DNA from 4 places in the Brevibacillus sp. AG genome. Region 1 is predicted to be linked to each of the others. Evidence: riboswitches for the same ligand, from Rfam matches in the RefSeq annotation. Region 1 holds a riboswitch; each other region holds the start of a gene.
What was found. A riboswitch is a leader RNA that binds a small molecule or an ion and turns the genes downstream of it on or off. The one in region 1 is predicted to bind S-adenosylmethionine.
Positions count from the first base shown of each region.

Region 2: another riboswitch for S-adenosylmethionine. It lies ahead of metH (methionine synthase); the one in region 1 lies ahead of metK (methionine adenosyltransferase).
Region 3: another riboswitch for S-adenosylmethionine. It lies ahead of POF51_RS14275 (pyridoxal phosphate-dependent aminotransferase); the one in region 1 lies ahead of metK (methionine adenosyltransferase).
Region 4: another riboswitch for S-adenosylmethionine. It lies ahead of POF51_RS27440 (homocysteine synthase); the one in region 1 lies ahead of metK (methionine adenosyltransferase).

Region 1 covers NZ_JAQMYO010000004.1:408,853-412,787, forward strand. The annotation lists gene POF51_RS13205 (S8 family peptidase) at 1-2,285, shown strand, start outside; SAM riboswitch class I at 2,347-2,448, shown strand; gene metK (methionine adenosyltransferase) at 2,582-3,787, shown strand.
Region 2 covers NZ_JAQMYO010000010.1:55,335-59,269, forward strand. The annotation lists gene metH (methionine synthase) at 1-1,843, opposite strand, end outside; SAM riboswitch class I at 1,960-2,061, opposite strand; gene POF51_RS24295 (YjcZ family sporulation protein) at 2,275-2,382, shown strand; gene POF51_RS24300 (YcdB/YcdC domain-containing protein) at 2,450-3,935, opposite strand, start outside.
Region 3 covers NZ_JAQMYO010000005.1:69,827-73,761, reverse strand. The annotation lists gene moaC (cyclic pyranopterin monophosphate synthase MoaC) at 1-391, shown strand, start outside; gene POF51_RS14280 (MFS transporter) at 395-1,642, shown strand; SAM riboswitch class I at 1,703-1,817, shown strand; gene POF51_RS14275 (pyridoxal phosphate-dependent aminotransferase) at 1,901-3,082, shown strand; gene POF51_RS14270 (hypothetical protein) at 3,234-3,704, shown strand; gene POF51_RS14265 (aminotransferase-like domain-containing protein) at 3,906-3,935, shown strand, end outside.
Region 4 covers NZ_JAQMYO010000014.1:33,829-37,763, reverse strand. The annotation lists gene POF51_RS27445 (ArsR/SmtB family transcription factor) at 1-464, opposite strand, end outside; gene POF51_RS27440 (homocysteine synthase) at 620-1,924, opposite strand; SAM riboswitch class I at 2,014-2,120, opposite strand; gene POF51_RS27435 (rhodanese-like domain-containing protein) at 2,433-2,744, shown strand; gene POF51_RS27430 (SCO family protein) at 2,826-3,452, shown strand; gene POF51_RS27425 (YqzG/YhdC family protein) at 3,449-3,787, opposite strand; gene POF51_RS27420 (hypothetical protein) at 3,891-3,935, shown strand, end outside.

The DNA.
Region 1 (3,935 bases):
ACAACGGGCACGGCACAGAAGTAGCCGGTGTTCTTGCTGCTAGTGGAAATAATAATATCGGTGTTTCAGGTGTTCTTTGGAATGCCAAGATTTTACCGATTAAAATCTTGAATAGCAAGGCGTCATCGGATGAAGAACTGATTGCAAAAGGTATCAATGTAGCTTTGGATCGTGGTGCCAAAGTTATTGTGATGTCCGTTAGCAGTATGGCTTACTCCAAGTCGTTGGCAGCTGCTGTACAACGAGCGGAGAGAAGTGGAGCCGTTTTGGTTGCAGCAAGTGGTAATGAAAGTAGCCGTGTGGCGTATCCAGCTGCCTATCCAACAGTGGTAGCGGTAGGGGCTGTGAGGAGTAACAATGAAGTCTTGTCTCAGGCAAATACGGGGCCGGAACTGAATTTGGTGGCTCCTGGGTTGAATGTATACACAACGAAGCTAGGGGGAAAATACGGCTCGTTTAGTGGTACTTCAGCAGCGGCACCGCAAGTAGCTGGTGCAGCTGCGCTTATTCTCGCTCGGCACCCTAATCTCAGTCCATTTGATGTGAGGCAATTGCTTTATCAAACGGCTACTGACTTGGGGGAGAAAGGATGGGATCGGAAGACTGGATACGGCTTGTTAGATGTCAACAAAGCAGTGAAAACGGCACTTTCTTACGACTTTTTAGAACCGAATGATTCTCCTTCCAAAGCGAAGGCGTTTCCGATTGAGTCACAAATACGCGGCAATTTGGGTCCAAAAGATACCGTAGATTGGCTGAAGATGGACATCCCTTACGATGGAAAGGTCAGCTTTACGGCTACAGTAACATCGGGTATTTCTTCGGCGATGGCTGCTACCTTTTACCCTGAGAATCGTCAACCGATTACACAGTACTTCGGGAATGGCGATACGATAACGGTCCCGGTCAAGGCAGGAAGTATGAACATCCGCTTAATGCGCAATGGAGGCGTCAACAACGCTTTTAACTACGTGTTGACGAGTAAATTTACGATCAACCCTGACCGAAATGAACCGAACGATACACAAGAAACGGCCAGACCGCTTGTAGGGAACCAAATCAGTGTAACAGGCAATTTTCATGATGAAGGCGATCAGGATTGGTTCTCTTACTATGTTCGCGAGTACGGGCATTTAGATGTCACTGTAAGCCCTGACAACAAGAGAGTGGATCTGTTGCTGGGTCTTGGCAAACAAGCGCCTGGTCAAAAAGCAGTAGTCTGGGATCCTCTATACGATAATGGGACAAGGGTCAATCCGACAGAGCGGGTCAGTAAAGAGGTGTCCCCGGGTAAATATTACATCCGTGTGAGCGAGTATTCGCGGAATGCAGTCAATGGCGAATACCAGCTGGATTTGGGGTACACGCCAGTTAAAAAAGATTTCAATGAGCCGAATGATACCTATCAAAAAGCGTCTCCGTTAAGCGGTGGGACAGTGATGTCAGGAACAATTCCGACAGCAGCTGATCCCGACTGGTTCCAATTTACTGTCAATAGCGAATCATATGTGACATTCCGAGCGCCGTATATTCCTGTGGATAGTGGCTTTCGTTTCGCACTCTACAGCGATCGAAACATGAACTATGCGCTTGCTTCGACGAACGAGGTAGCCGAGCTTTCCAATAGTGGGAATGAAGTTATCGGTTTGCGCTTGCAGCCAGGAAAATACTATGTACGTCTCAATAGTGGTACTTCGTTCAAATATGATTCGTACCGACTCACGGTGACGCAGCAGAAATTGATAGCGGGCTATCGAGATATTTCGGACCACTGGGCGCGCTCAGAGATCGTCAGACTTAGCTCTCGCGATATTGTAAATGGATTCAATGATGCTTCGTTCAAGCCGAATCAGGCAGTGACCCGTGCAGAGTTTGCGACGATGCTGCTTAAATCGATGCGTGCGACCGGTTCCAAGGTAGCGACTACCTATACAGGAAACACGACCTTCCGGGATATGAAAAAGCGGCACTGGGCGTATCACAACCTAGGTGTAGCCTATCAATTAGGAATTTTGAAAGGGTACCCGAAGAATGAAATGAAGCCGGATCAGCCGATATCGCGTGCAGAGATGGCGGTCATGATCGCGCGGGCACGTGATGTTTTAATGTATAACCGTGGTACCTCGAATTATCAGGATGTGCCAACGAGTCATTGGGCTTCTCCTGCCATTGAAGCTTTGACATCTAGAAATTGGCTCAGTGGTTACGGTTCTTCCTTTAAACCGAATGGAAGGGCAACTCGTGCAGAGGTAGTAGTGGTACTTTCTAAGGCCTATCAAATATAAGTAAATTTTTTCCTATTGACATCTCTGAAAAAAACAATTATTCTATTATCCGTAATGGATACTCTTATCCAGAGCAGGCGGAGGGACTGGCCCTATGAAGCCCGGCAACCGATCTAGAGCGGTGCTAACCAGCAGAACGGACATCTGTTCTGGCCGATAAGAGGATGAAGGAAGCAAAAAACGCTCAAACCTTTTCCTCCTAAAAAATGGAAAGGGTTTTTTATTTGCGTTTACGTAGATAAAATCCTGACTCGGCTACCACACTATTTGTATGAGGTCAAAGGAGGTATTTTCTCATGGCTTTGCAAAAAGGTCGTCGTCTGTTTACATCCGAATCTGTAACCGAAGGACATCCGGATAAAATTTGTGACCAAATTTCCGACTCCATCTTGGATGCGATCCTGTCCAAAGATCCAAACGCTCGCGTAGCTTGCGAAACTTCCGTAACTACTGGTTTGGTTCTCGTAGCAGGAGAAATCACTACAAACACTTATGTAGATATCCAAAAGCTCGTTCGTGAAACCATTCGTGAAATCGGTTATGACCGTGCGAAATTCGGTTTTGACGCTGACACTTGCGGTGTTATTACTGCAATTGGCGAGCAGTCCGCTGACATTGCACTTGGTGTAGACCAAGCATTGGAAGCACGCGAAGGCAAAATGACTGACGCTGAGATCGAAGCAATTGGTGCTGGTGACCAAGGTTTGATGTTTGGTTTTGCTTGCAATGAAACACCTGAGCTGATGCCACTTCCAATCAGCATGTCCCACCAATTGGCTCGTCGTCTGACTGAAGTACGTAAAAACGGAACACTTGCTTACCTCCGTCCTGACGGAAAAACACAAGTAACCGTTGAGTACGATGGCGACAAACCAGTTCGTATCGATACAATCGTTATTTCTACCCAACATGCTCCTGAAACAACTCTGGAGCAAATCAAGCAAGATCTGGTTGAACACGTAATCAAACCAGTTGTTCCAGCTGAACTCTTGGACGCTGATACCAAATACTTCATCAACCCAACTGGCCGTTTCGTAATTGGCGGACCACAAGGGGATGCTGGCTTGACTGGCCGCAAAATCATCGTAGATACTTACGGCGGTTATGCTCGTCATGGCGGTGGTGCGTTCTCCGGTAAAGATCCGACAAAAGTTGACCGTTCCGGTGCTTACGCAGCTCGTTATGTAGCGAAAAACATCGTGGCTGCTGGCCTCGCAGACAAATGCGAAGTACAAGTTGCTTACGCAATTGGTGTAGCACAACCAGTTTCTATTGCAGTAGATACATTCGGCACAGGTACGATTTCCGAAGAAGCTCTGGTGAAATTGGTTCGCAAACACTTCGACCTGCGTCCTGCTGGTATCATCAAGCAGCTCGACCTGCGTCGTCCTATCTACAAACAAACAGCTGCATATGGCCACTTCGGACGCAATGACCTGAATGTTCCTTGGGAGCAAACAGACAAGGCAGAAATCCTGAAGCAAGAGGCTGCTCAACTGTAATAACATGAATGACATAAAAAGAGCCTGGTGTTGCTACTGGGCTCTTTTTCATTTTAGGAGCAAAGTCATCCAATTATTGGGCCAATTGTTGCACAGGAATTTGTAGGACTGTGTCGAATCTCCTAGTGAGGAAGTAGAGGAGGGGTTT
Region 2 (3,935 bases), on a different contig from region 1:
CTTCCTTTTTCTTTTGGCGATAAAATTCGGTAAAGGCCGCCAATGTCTCATCATTTGTCTCGAATAGGAGGGCTTCTGCCAGCTTTCTCTCGTCTTCTGGAATCGAAGCGTAGCGCTCCAGCTTTTCCGTGTTGACGATGGCGTAATCAAGCCCTGCGAGAGTTGTGTGGTACAAGAAGACCGCATTCAGTACTTCCCGACCCGCAGGAGGCAAGCCGAAGGAAACGTTACTGACACCCAGGATCGTCTTGCAAGCAGGCATTACCTGTTTAATCAAACGAATTCCTTCTACGGTTTCCTTGGCAGAGCCGATGTATTGTTCATCCCCTGTCCCTACTGGAAAGACGAGTGGATCGAATATAATATCCTGTGGTTTTATGCCATACTGGTTGACAAGAATGTCGTACGAGCGTTGCGCGACCTCCAGCTTCTTTTCGCGAGTGATAGCCATACCCGCTTCCTCAATCGTTCCAACGACAACGGAGGCACCGAATTTGTGAATAAGCGGAACGACTTCCTCAAATCGCTCCAACCCGTCTTCCAAGTTGATCGAGTTGAGAATGGCCTTCCCTTGCGAATAGCGAAGTCCCAGTTCCATGACCTTGGCATCTGTCGAGTCGATCATGAGGGGCGCTTTTACTTTTTTCACGATGAACTGTAGGAATTTTTCCATATCTTCGTATTCATCACGGTCGGGGTCAGCCAAGCATATATCGATGACATGTGCGCCGCGCTTCACTTGTGCTCGGGCAATATCAGATGCTTCTTCATAATGACCAGCTGCAATCATTTCACGGAATTTTTTGGAACCGATGACATTGGTCCTCTCCCCTACTAGTAGAGGACGATTGTCATCTTCGACGTAAACAACCTCGATCCCGGAGACTGCGCTCAGCGGTTCCACAGCTGCACTGCGCGGCTTGCAGTCTTTCAACGCTTCTGCCATCGCTTGAATATGGTCAGGCGTTGTTCCGCAGCAACCGCCAGCGACGTTTATCCAGCCCTGATCAGCGAATGCCCGCATTTTCGAAGCAAGTCCCTGTGGCGTTTCATGGTAATGACCGTTCTCGTCTGGCAAGCCTGCGTTCGGATAACAGCTAACCGCACATTGGGCAATTCCTGACAGTGTCCGCAGATGATCACGCATGAACTCTGGTCCTGTCGCACAGTTCAGACCAATGGAGACTGGCTGTAAATGCTCCAAGGAGATGTAAAACGCCTCGATGTTTTGGCCCGCCAGCGTTGTGCCCATCGGCTCAATCGTACCTGACAGCATCACCGGGAGCTCCTGTCCAAGCTCTTCAAAAGCTTTGCGAATCCCGATTCCGCCAGCCTTGACGTTTAACGTGTCTTGCGAGGTTTCCAATAGAAGAACATCGGAGCCGCCAAGGATCAGACCTTTTGCCTGACGATAATACGCCTCGACCAGTTCTTCGAAAGTGACACCGCCTGTCAACGCAAGGGTTTTGGTCGTAGGTCCCATTGCACCTGCTACAAAACGCGGCCACTCCTCCGTAGAATAGGCATCCACCGCTTCTCTGGCCAAGCGGGCTGCGGCTATATTGATCTCAAGGTCTTTTTCTGGCACATCGTACTCAGCCAAAACGATGGAAGCAGCACCAAACGTATTTGTCTCGACGATGTCTGCGCCCGCCGCTAAATATTTCTCGTGAATGGAACGGATCACATCTGGTCTGGTCAGGTTCAGGAGTTCATTACAGCCATCATAGGCTTCACCGCCGAAATCATCAGCAGTCAGGTTTGCCTGTTGAAGCATGGTGCCCATTGCACCGTCCAGAATCAGAATTTTCCGGGAAAGTTGTTCGCGAAAAGTTGGTTTCATTGACGTGCCCCTTTTCTACCTTGCATCGGCTTATTCTCCGTAATTGGGTAAATAAAAAAATCCTCTTCTTTGAAAGAAGAGGATTTGTCAGCAGATACGAAAACGCCTGAGACATCCTCTTATCTTTCAAAGCACATAGCTTTGCTGGAATTGGCACCGGATTTTTACCGGTTGCCGAGGCTTCATCAGGCCAGTCCCTCTGCCTCTCTGGATAAGAGTCGTACACTTGTCATTTAGTTGTTTGGCGAAATGTCTTGAATGTTTGCAAGTATCTTAACACCCCCTTTGTCTCCCCGTCAATTGTGAATTGTCTATTTTTTACTGAGCCTCTCCTCATACGCGCCCATTTTTGCCTTAGCTGGGCATCCGCCCAGTCCAATATCCGCATTCGTGTATAGACTGGAGTATAACGGAAAGGAGGGGAAACAAAGATGAGTACATCATTCTGCGGAAACGGATTCTTCGGTGACTGCTTCGCAATCGTGCTCGTGCTGTTTATCCTGTTGGTAATTATTGGGTGTTCATGTGACGACTGTTAGATAAGTGTTTAAAAAAGGCTATCCCAAAAGCCATCAGGAATGGCTGCGGGATAGCCTTTTTTTCTTGTTATTTGGTGATGATCTTGCCTGTCACGGCATCCAGAGTAATAAATTTTAGCGCCAGCTTTTCGTCACTCCACGGCACATACGCCAGCTTTGGTTGAGCTAATTTTTGCCCATCCACATCTCTCATCAAATAGACCAGCTTTAAAGGCATGACGCGTAAATACGCCTCAACAGCCTTGTCTTTCGAGACGATCTCGTCGGATGCTGGAAGCTCCACCAGCTCGTGCGTCTCTCTGTAGTTTTCAAACTTTGTCACTTTGCCAGAAGACGGATCGACTGTTACTGAATAAGCCGCTTTTTGCCCGCGATCCTGTACTGGAATGCCATCCTTGCTCATGAGATATCTGAATTCCCATTCGCCCGATGACACAGGATTCGCTTCGCCTGGCTGTATAACTTGTGCCAATTGCACTTCTTTTACGCCTGGATCGACGTATTTATGCAGAAAGGCGAGTGAAGCCTCTTCTGCTTGCTCTCGTTTGACTGTCACTGCTGTATCGGAACGCGGTGATCCCAGCCCGACGACACTGCCTGTTTCTGCGATGACTTCTACGCCAATATACTTGTCATTTTTATCATTCCAGACGTATTCCTTGTGTCCATCACGGTAACTCTTACTCTCTCTATAGGTCGAGTCATCTACTTGTATACCGAATTCCGCTTGCAGCAGTGCTTTTGCCTCATCCTTGGAGCGAACCTTGACGTATTCCTTTGGAGATTCGATCGGATGTGCTTCCTTCGCATTTAACTGATCATAGGCAAGCCCGTTATCTCCCGTTCCATATACAATCTTGCCATTGGTCGCGTCGATATGCCACTCCGTACCATCTTCACGTCCTCTTTGCATGAAGGAAACAGCTGGCGTGTACTCCAGGATAGGTTGCCACTTCTCCCCTTGTTTGGATTGTGGCTGTATTCTCGGATTCTGCACGTATCGAAGCTTCATATGCTCGCTCAGCTCTTTGATGGCTACCTCTTCTGATACAGCAGTCGATATATCCGGGTACTGCGACGGCTCGAATGTTTCGGGCTCCATCCTGAAATATTGGACGTGGCCAGAGTTAGTTGTTGTTATGCTAATTTCATCAGACAACACTGGCAATTCGTTATGATATCGCAGATACACCCCTGGATCGTTGGCGTCCAATAACCGATAGTGTTCACTATCCGCCCCGAGCAGTTTGTTCAAAAACTGTCGCTCTTGCTGCAAGGCTTTTTCTCCTTCTGCTTCTTTCCGGCTCGCTGCTTCCTTTTCATCCCTATTCAAAAGCCTGTACGATTCCAGTACTTGACCATTTCCATAGATCACAAGAGAAACCTGATGCCCCTCCTTGTTCGTTTTCCCCAAGATGAATGACATGCCATCGTGGTTCTTTTCTTTATCCAATAGAAGAAGGGACGGGTTCAAATCTGGCATGGCATCTGTCAGCTTGGTGAAAAAGGCTTGTTCACTCTTGTTCAATCGCCCGAAAAACGCAACTTGCTCC
Region 3 (3,935 bases), on a different contig from region 1:
CGAGAGCCAAATCAGCATGAAACCCGAAACACTCGCCCGAATCCGTGAAGGTCGAATCGAAAAGGGCGATGTACTCGCAGTTGCGCAGGTAGCAGGTGTCATGGCTGCCAAAAAGACGTGGGAAATCATCCCGATGTGTCATCCGCTGCCATTGACTGGCATCGACATACAATTTGCTTTTGTAGATGAAACGACGCTTGCGATTACAGGAACCGTGAAGACGACAGGGAAAACAGGCGTCGAGATGGAGGCGTTGACCGCTGTCAGTGTAACGGCTTTGACGGTGTATGACATGTGCAAAGCCATGGATAAAGAAATGATAATCGGTCCGACCAGTCTGCAATCCAAAACAGGCGGAAAAAGCGGCGATTTCCATCGGGGTGAGAAGTAAGCCATGAGGCAAAAGTGGGAATCCTATCCGAGCAGCATTCGTTTATTGGCGATTGCTGCCGTCATTTTTTCTACCGGAATGGCGTGTATTTGGCCGCTGGTCACGATCTATATTCACAACCATCTCGGAAAGCCGCTGACTGTAGCCGGCTTCTTGTTGCTTTTAAATCAAGGCGCATTCCTGATCGGGAGTATTGTCGGCGGGATGATGTTTGACCGCTGGGGTAAAATGCGCACCATTGTTGTAGGCTCCATCGGTGGAATGATTATTTCGGTCTGTTTAGGTGTTACACAAGATTTTACCGTATATGTCCTACTGTTATTATTGAATGGTCTGTTTTATGGATCCCTTTCTCCCGTTATGAATGCGCTGGCAGTGGTTTTATGGCCGGAGGGAGGCCGTAAAGGAATCAATCTGATTTACGTCGCCCTCAATGTGGGTGTAGCTGCCGGCTCTGCTTTAGGCGGCTTCTTGGCAAGCGTTTCGTTTGCTTGGACGTTTTTCGGAAATGCGATCACACAAGTAATTGTACTGACGATGTTTATGCTCATTTTGCCGCGTCAGTTAAAACTGGCAGAGCAAAAACGTCAATTGCAGACGACTGCTCCCGAACAAGCTGAGGGAGAACTTCTACGAGAACCACAGCAAGAGACCAAGGTCGTATGGGGAGCATTGCTGCTCTTATGCGGAGGGTTGCTCATTAGCTGGATTGTCTATGTCCAATGGACAACGGTGCTGTCGACCTACATGCAATCCCTGGGCATTTCACTCCGTCAATACAGTCTGTTGTGGACGCTAAACGGTGGTTTGATCCTGTTTGGTCAGCCATTGATTGCGTGGGTCATTCGACGCTTTGCCCGTACGCTAAAAGCACAAATGCTCTTGGGCGCTTATATTTTTGCCATGTCGATGTTGATTTTGTCTCAATCAACGGTTTATGCAGGCTTTGTTGCAGGCATGTTCATCATGACGCTGGGAGAAATGCTCGTATGGCCAGCGGTGCCGGCAGTAGCGGCACAGTTTACGCCAGAGGGACGAGAAGGCTTCATTCAAGGTCTGATTGCAGGGACTGGATCTGCTGGGCGGATGCTCGGACCACTTCTCGGCGCCTTCATTTTCCAATCGATTCATGCGCAGGGACTATTGTTCGTGATGGCGGGCTTGTGTCTGTTGTCTGTCGCATTCTTTGCCTTCCACACATCTTTTCAAAAAAGAAGGCATCAGGTACCCTTACAGAATCAAGCATCTTGACACGGTTTACGTGCTCAAGTAGTATGATATAGACGAAAAAACAGTATATTCCGTGTGTTTGACTTATTCAGAGAGGTGGAGGGACTGGCCCTATGAAGCCCGGCAGCGGATCTGTTCTATGTGATGGACAGATGCTGTGCCAATTCCAGCAGGATTTTTTCCTGACAGATAAGGACGTGACCAAGCTGATCTCCCCCTTTTTCTGTATGGAAAAAGGGGGTTTTACTGTATTGGGCCCAAGAAAGGAATGGAAGAAAGATGCGCATTCAACCCTCCGACATGATTGATCGACTCCCTACCCAGTTTTTTGCGACCCTGGTGGCAAAAGTAAACAAGGTCATTGCGCAAGGCCATGACGTCATAAACCTAGGGCAGGGCAATCCTGATTTGCCGACACCGCCACACATTATTGAAGAATTACAGGCGCAAGCGGCACAACCACTCCATCACAAATATCCGCCTTTTCAGGGACGCGTGGAACTGAAGCAGGCAGTGGCTCATTGGTATAAGCAAGAATTTGATGTGGACCTCGATCCGGAGGAAGAAGTCGCGATATTGTTCGGCAGCAAAACCGGACTCGTAGAGATTTGCCAAGTCCTTATGAATGCAGGCGATGTTGCACTGGTTCCAGACCCAGGCTATCCGGATTATTGGTCGGGTGTTGCTGTCGTAAACGGACGGATGGTCATGATGCCGTTGAAGGCGGAAAATGACTTCTTGCCAGATTACAGCCAGCTCTCCCAAACTGATTTGGATCGAGCGAAACTGATGTTTCTCAACTATCCGAACAATCCGACAGCAGTCAACGCACCACTGGAGTTTTATGAGGAGACCATTCGTTTTGCCCGAAAACATGAAATCGTCGTCTGCCACGACTTCGCCTACGGGGCGATCAGCTATGACGGGAAAAAGCCGGTCAGCTTCATGCAGGTTCCGGGTGCAAAAGAAGTGGGTGTAGAATTTTATACCTTGTCTAAAACGTACAACATGGCAGGCTGGCGTGTTGGTGCTATGGTAGGAAATCGCGAGCTGGTTCGTCTGATTAATCTCATTCAGGACCATTACTTCGTCAGTCTGTTCGGAGCGGTACAGATGGCGGCAGCGAAGGCGATGACAGAGTCACAGCAGTGCGTTCGCGATCTCGTTGCTGTCTACGAAAGCCGCCGCAATGCTTTGTACTCCAATCTGCATCGGATTGGCTGGCAGGCGCCACCATCTCAAGGGTCGTTTTTTGCTTGGCTTCCTGTTCCAAGCGGCTTCACATCCGTGGAGTTCTCTGACCTGCTTTTGGAAAAAGCGCATGTCGTCGTAGCGCCAGGAAATGGCTTTGGTCCGACAGGTGAGGGTTATGTGCGAGCAGCTTTGTTATCAAATGAAGAGCGTCTCTTAGAAGCGGTTCAGCGAATTGAGCGGTTGGGGTTATTTACGAAAACAAAATAAAGGCGAGGTAATTCGGCCACACTACCATACAAATGGAGTGTGGCTTTTTTATTCTAGAATAAAAATCATTCTCATTATTGACAGATAATGATTTTCATTATACGATGGCATTGTTAATGATAATTAGTCTCATCGAGAGCGGGAGGGTACCATGCGCTATCAGATTAACGGTTACACGGATATGTATACGGTGATCGCCAACGAGCGGAAAATCGGCGGAGCCATTGAAGCAGGCCAGATTCGCCTGCGGACGGGAGAAGTTTACGCCAATGCTGTTCTCACTCGTTTGGAAATGTCAGGTGCGCATTTTTGCTCGATCGGTTTTGTTACGGAAGAAGGCAAAAGACTGATTGTCCATGTGAATGATATCAGCATGATCGCTGATGCTCGTCACGTCAACGTTTGTGAGCTGACGAATGAAGGCATGAGAGTGGAGAAATCCGCAGAGAGACTGAAGCGTTTGAAACGTCTCTGTGAACTGAATGAAGGCAGCTGTACGCCGACCTTCCTGGAAGAGGCATTGCTGTTGGCAAACGATATTGGCATGGAAGAAGCGTCCACGCACGTAGACCTCTCTTTCCTCCCACACACAGAGAAACCGCGTGTGTTTCGCATCGCCTAGGAAGATATAGCCCATACATATTGGACCCCTTTTCGTTTTCGGTTGAGACGAAGAGGGGTTTTTTGCATGCAGTGGTCAAGACTAACGATTGAACAACCGCTCGACATAGTCAAAACCTATCCACTCATAGCTACCAAGGATTGGACTTACGCTGTGGACAGTGATAAAACAAGGATAAGCAAAATCAAGGGGGAACGGAACATGGAGTACTCATTTTCAAAATCTGTCGAA
Region 4 (3,935 bases), on a different contig from region 1:
TCTGCATCAACGGAAGTAATATGTCCGATATACGATTCAAAAAAGAGGTGCGCGCGGCACGCTTCCTGTAAAGCGGCGCAATCCTCCTTGCTTCCTTGTGCAGCCTTCCAACGTGCTTCTTGCATATTCTCACCTAGATAAGGGAGGGCCTCGTATCGGAGCTGTTCTGTTGAGAGCTCTCTGACATACGAGAGAAATGAATCCAGATCAGCGAAAGGGCAAAGATCGAGCAGTTGCAAAAGCGTCTTCCACGTGTTGTGCTCCTTCGCATAGTCGACCTCTTGCCGTACAGAAGGCGATAGCTCGTCCAACAGTTGACGCCAGTAGGCAGGAGGGTGTTCCATCGTGTGATGCAATTGATCGTAGGTAGCGGCAGCGATTCCCAAGGCAGCTTCGAATAAAGGAGAATACGAAATCTCCACGCGATACGTTGTCCGTTCACTTCCGATGTTCAAAACTTTCACGTCTATTCATCCTTCCAAAATTTGTACATAATTATGTATTTTATAAATAACGAATTTAAAATTCAACATTTTTCGAACATGAATAGAAAAGTAAAAGAAGAATCATAAATCTCTATCCAGAGAGATCATGATTCTTCTTTCTTTTGAAGGTATGGTTAACCTACCGTGGATAATTGCAACGCACGCTGCAATGCCTGCTCCAGATCAGAAATGATATCGTCGATCGATTCTGTACCGACGGAGAGGCGAATAAGTCCCGGAGTCACTCCGGCTGCTGCCTGCTCTTCTTGTGTCATCTGCTGATGTGTTGTGCTAGCTGGATGAATGATGAGTGACTTGGAGTCCCCGACATTTGCGAGATGGGAGAACAGCTTCACGGACTCGATCAACGTTTTTCCTGCCTCAACGCCACCGCGAATTCCAAAGGTCAGGATCGCGCCAGCACCTTTTGGCAAATATTTTTGTGCCAACTCACGCTGGGAGTCTGACTCGAGTCCTGGATAACTCACCCACTCTACGGCAGAGTGATTGGCGAGGAATTGGGCTACTGCCAAGGCGTTCTGGCTATGCCGTTCGATGCGCAGATGCAGTGTTTCTAATCCTTGCAGGAACAAGAAGGAATTGATCGGGGCGACGGCAGCACCAATATCGCGCTGGAGCTGGACGCGCGCCTTGATAATATAGGCGAGCGGACCGACTGCCTCTGTATAGACAACGCCATGGTAGCTTGGGTCTGGTGTAGTCAGACCAGGGAATTTTCCGTTGTTCCAGTCAAATTTTCCAGAGTCTACGATAATACCGCCAATTGCTGTTCCGTGGCCGCCGATGAATTTGGTGGTGGAGTGCACGACAATATCGGCCCCGTGCTCAAAAGGACGGCACAAAATCGGAGTCGCGAAGGTGTTGTCCACGATCAAAGGTACGCCATTTTCGTGGGCAATATTGGCGATCGCCTCAATATCAGCGACATCAATGCGTGGATTGCCGATCGTCTCGCAAAACACGGCTTTTGTCTTTTCGTTGATATAGGCACGGAAATTTTCCGGATTGGAATGATCAGCAAAATGAACTTTGATACCGAGGCGGGGGAGCGTGTGGGCGAACAGGTTGTAGGTACCGCCGTAGAGACTGCTGGAAGCGACGATCTCGTCTCCTGCATGCGCAATATTTAAGATGGCGAATGTAATGGCAGCTTGCCCGGATGCGGTCGCCAATGCACCAACACCACCTTCGAGCAGGGCAACACGCTTCTCAAATACATCCTGGGTCGGATTCATGATGCGTGTATAGATGTTCCCAAACTCTTTTAACCCAAACAGATTGGCTGCATGCTCCGTATCGCGGAAAACGTAGGAGGTCGTCTGATAGATCGGAACAGCACGTGAGCCTGTTACAGGGTCAACCTCTTGCCCACCGTGTACCGCAAGCGTTTCTGGCTTCCATTGTTGTTGATCGGACATGTTCATCTCTCCTTCTACTATGAAATCGACTAATAAAAAAACGGAGCATTCTCCTGAGAAGAAGAAGGCTCCGATCATGCACGGGCTTGTGTTCATCTCTCAGAATCACTGGATTCTGCAGGAATTGGCACCATGCAGCTAGTCTGCTGGTTGCCGGGCTTCGTAGGGCCTGTCCCTCCACCGCTCTTGATGAGAAAAGTTGTTGTCGTAATTGTATGAAAATAACACCTTGCTGTCAATGTAGAATATGTAGTTATCAGGGAGGTTTTTATGTATATATGGATGAAAGGTGTTTCACTCATGCCATTAATTTGTAACGCTTTTGCCTCAAGCTGTTCACATCCCGTGTGGCTACTGCCACAGCGAAATAGGAGATAATGGTAGAAAATAGGGAGCATAGATGCAGGGTAAAGCCAAGTGCTCTTCGCGTTAGAAAAGTAAAAAAGCGTGTGATATCATGGAGGTGGTTACAACTGATCTGATCGTACATATAGGAGGATAAATAGCGATGAGCCATGGAGTAAAGGAAATGACACCACAAGAGCTGTTGGAAAAGCTGGAAGCCAAAGAGGAGCTGCAAGTCATTGATGTGCGTGAGGTCGATGAGTGGAATGCAGGTCACATTAAAGAGGCGAAGCTGATCCCACTCGGCTTTTTGCCACATCGTATCGATGAGCTGGATAAGAACATTCCGATTGTGATGGTTTGCCGTAGTGGTGCCAGAAGCCATAATGCTACAGCGTATTTGAGTGCACAAGGATATGACGTGGCGAATATGGTTGGCGGCATGCTCGCATGGCCAGGTGAAGTAGAACAGTAAGAAGTGATAGAAACAGTGTGAATGCCTCCCGTGTGTAATCAGGAGGCATCACGCATGGGACAAGCAGGGAGGAAGCAACCCGTGAGTGAAGGAACACAATTGCAGCAGGAATCTGGGATGAAAAAACATTGGTTTCCTGTGTTAGCTGGTATTATCCTTTTGGCTATCGTCGGAGTATTTGGTTATAAGTACATGACACAAGAGAAGATCGAAGTATTGAAGCCCATCGCAGACTTCACCTTAGACAACAGTAACGGAACAACCTATACATTTAATGAAAGTGCTGGTAAGGTACGACTGGTTGAGTTTATGTTTACCAAATGCCCGGATATTTGTCCGGCTACCACGTACAACATGGCCAAGCTGCAAGATCAGTTGAAGGAAAAGGGACTGTTTGGAGACAAAGTAGAGTTTATCTCCATTTCCTTTGACCCTGATAACGATACGCCAGAAGTCTTGCAAGAGTACGCAGCCAAGTTCAAGGCAGATCAGAGTGGCTGGAAGTTCCTGCGCGGTGACGCTCAGGCTGTAGAGAAAGTGACGAAGGATTTTGGTCTGATGGTTATGAAGCAGCCAGATGGTTCTTATGCGCATACGGCTCGCATGTTCCTTGTGGATGGAGATGGAAACATGCGCCGCGCGTACGGGATGGCAGCTGACATGGACATGGAAGTCATGATGAAAGAGATGGAACAGCTCGCTGACTAGCGGGTCTCCTCATAGGAGATGTTGACGACTTCTTCTGTCTGATTCACAAATTCAATATGAACGAGTAACGCCCACCTGCGATTGCCTTCTTGAAGCAAGAGCTTAAACGTCTCTTCCGACGTGGTGGGTGTTTTTGGTGTTCGTCCAACGTGCAGGTAGTCCACAATTTGAGCGTTTGGATATCGCTTCATCGTTTCCTGCATCGCGAGCCTGCCCCATTTTGCATAGGGAGGCTGGGCATAGGTAGGAAACGTCTGAAATAGAAGCAGGAAAAGTACGGGACAGAGAAGGGGCATCATGTTCCGATAGCGAAATAGGCGACGAGCGGTTTGCATTTGCTTAACCCTCTCCTTTTCGAAATGGTTTTCCATGTATTTTGAAGACTTTTCGGAATATCATTCGTAGAAAATAATGACAATGAAGTGAGGGAGGTTTTCGATGCATTACTTGCTGATTCCCTTATTTGGCGTTCCTGTTTTGGTG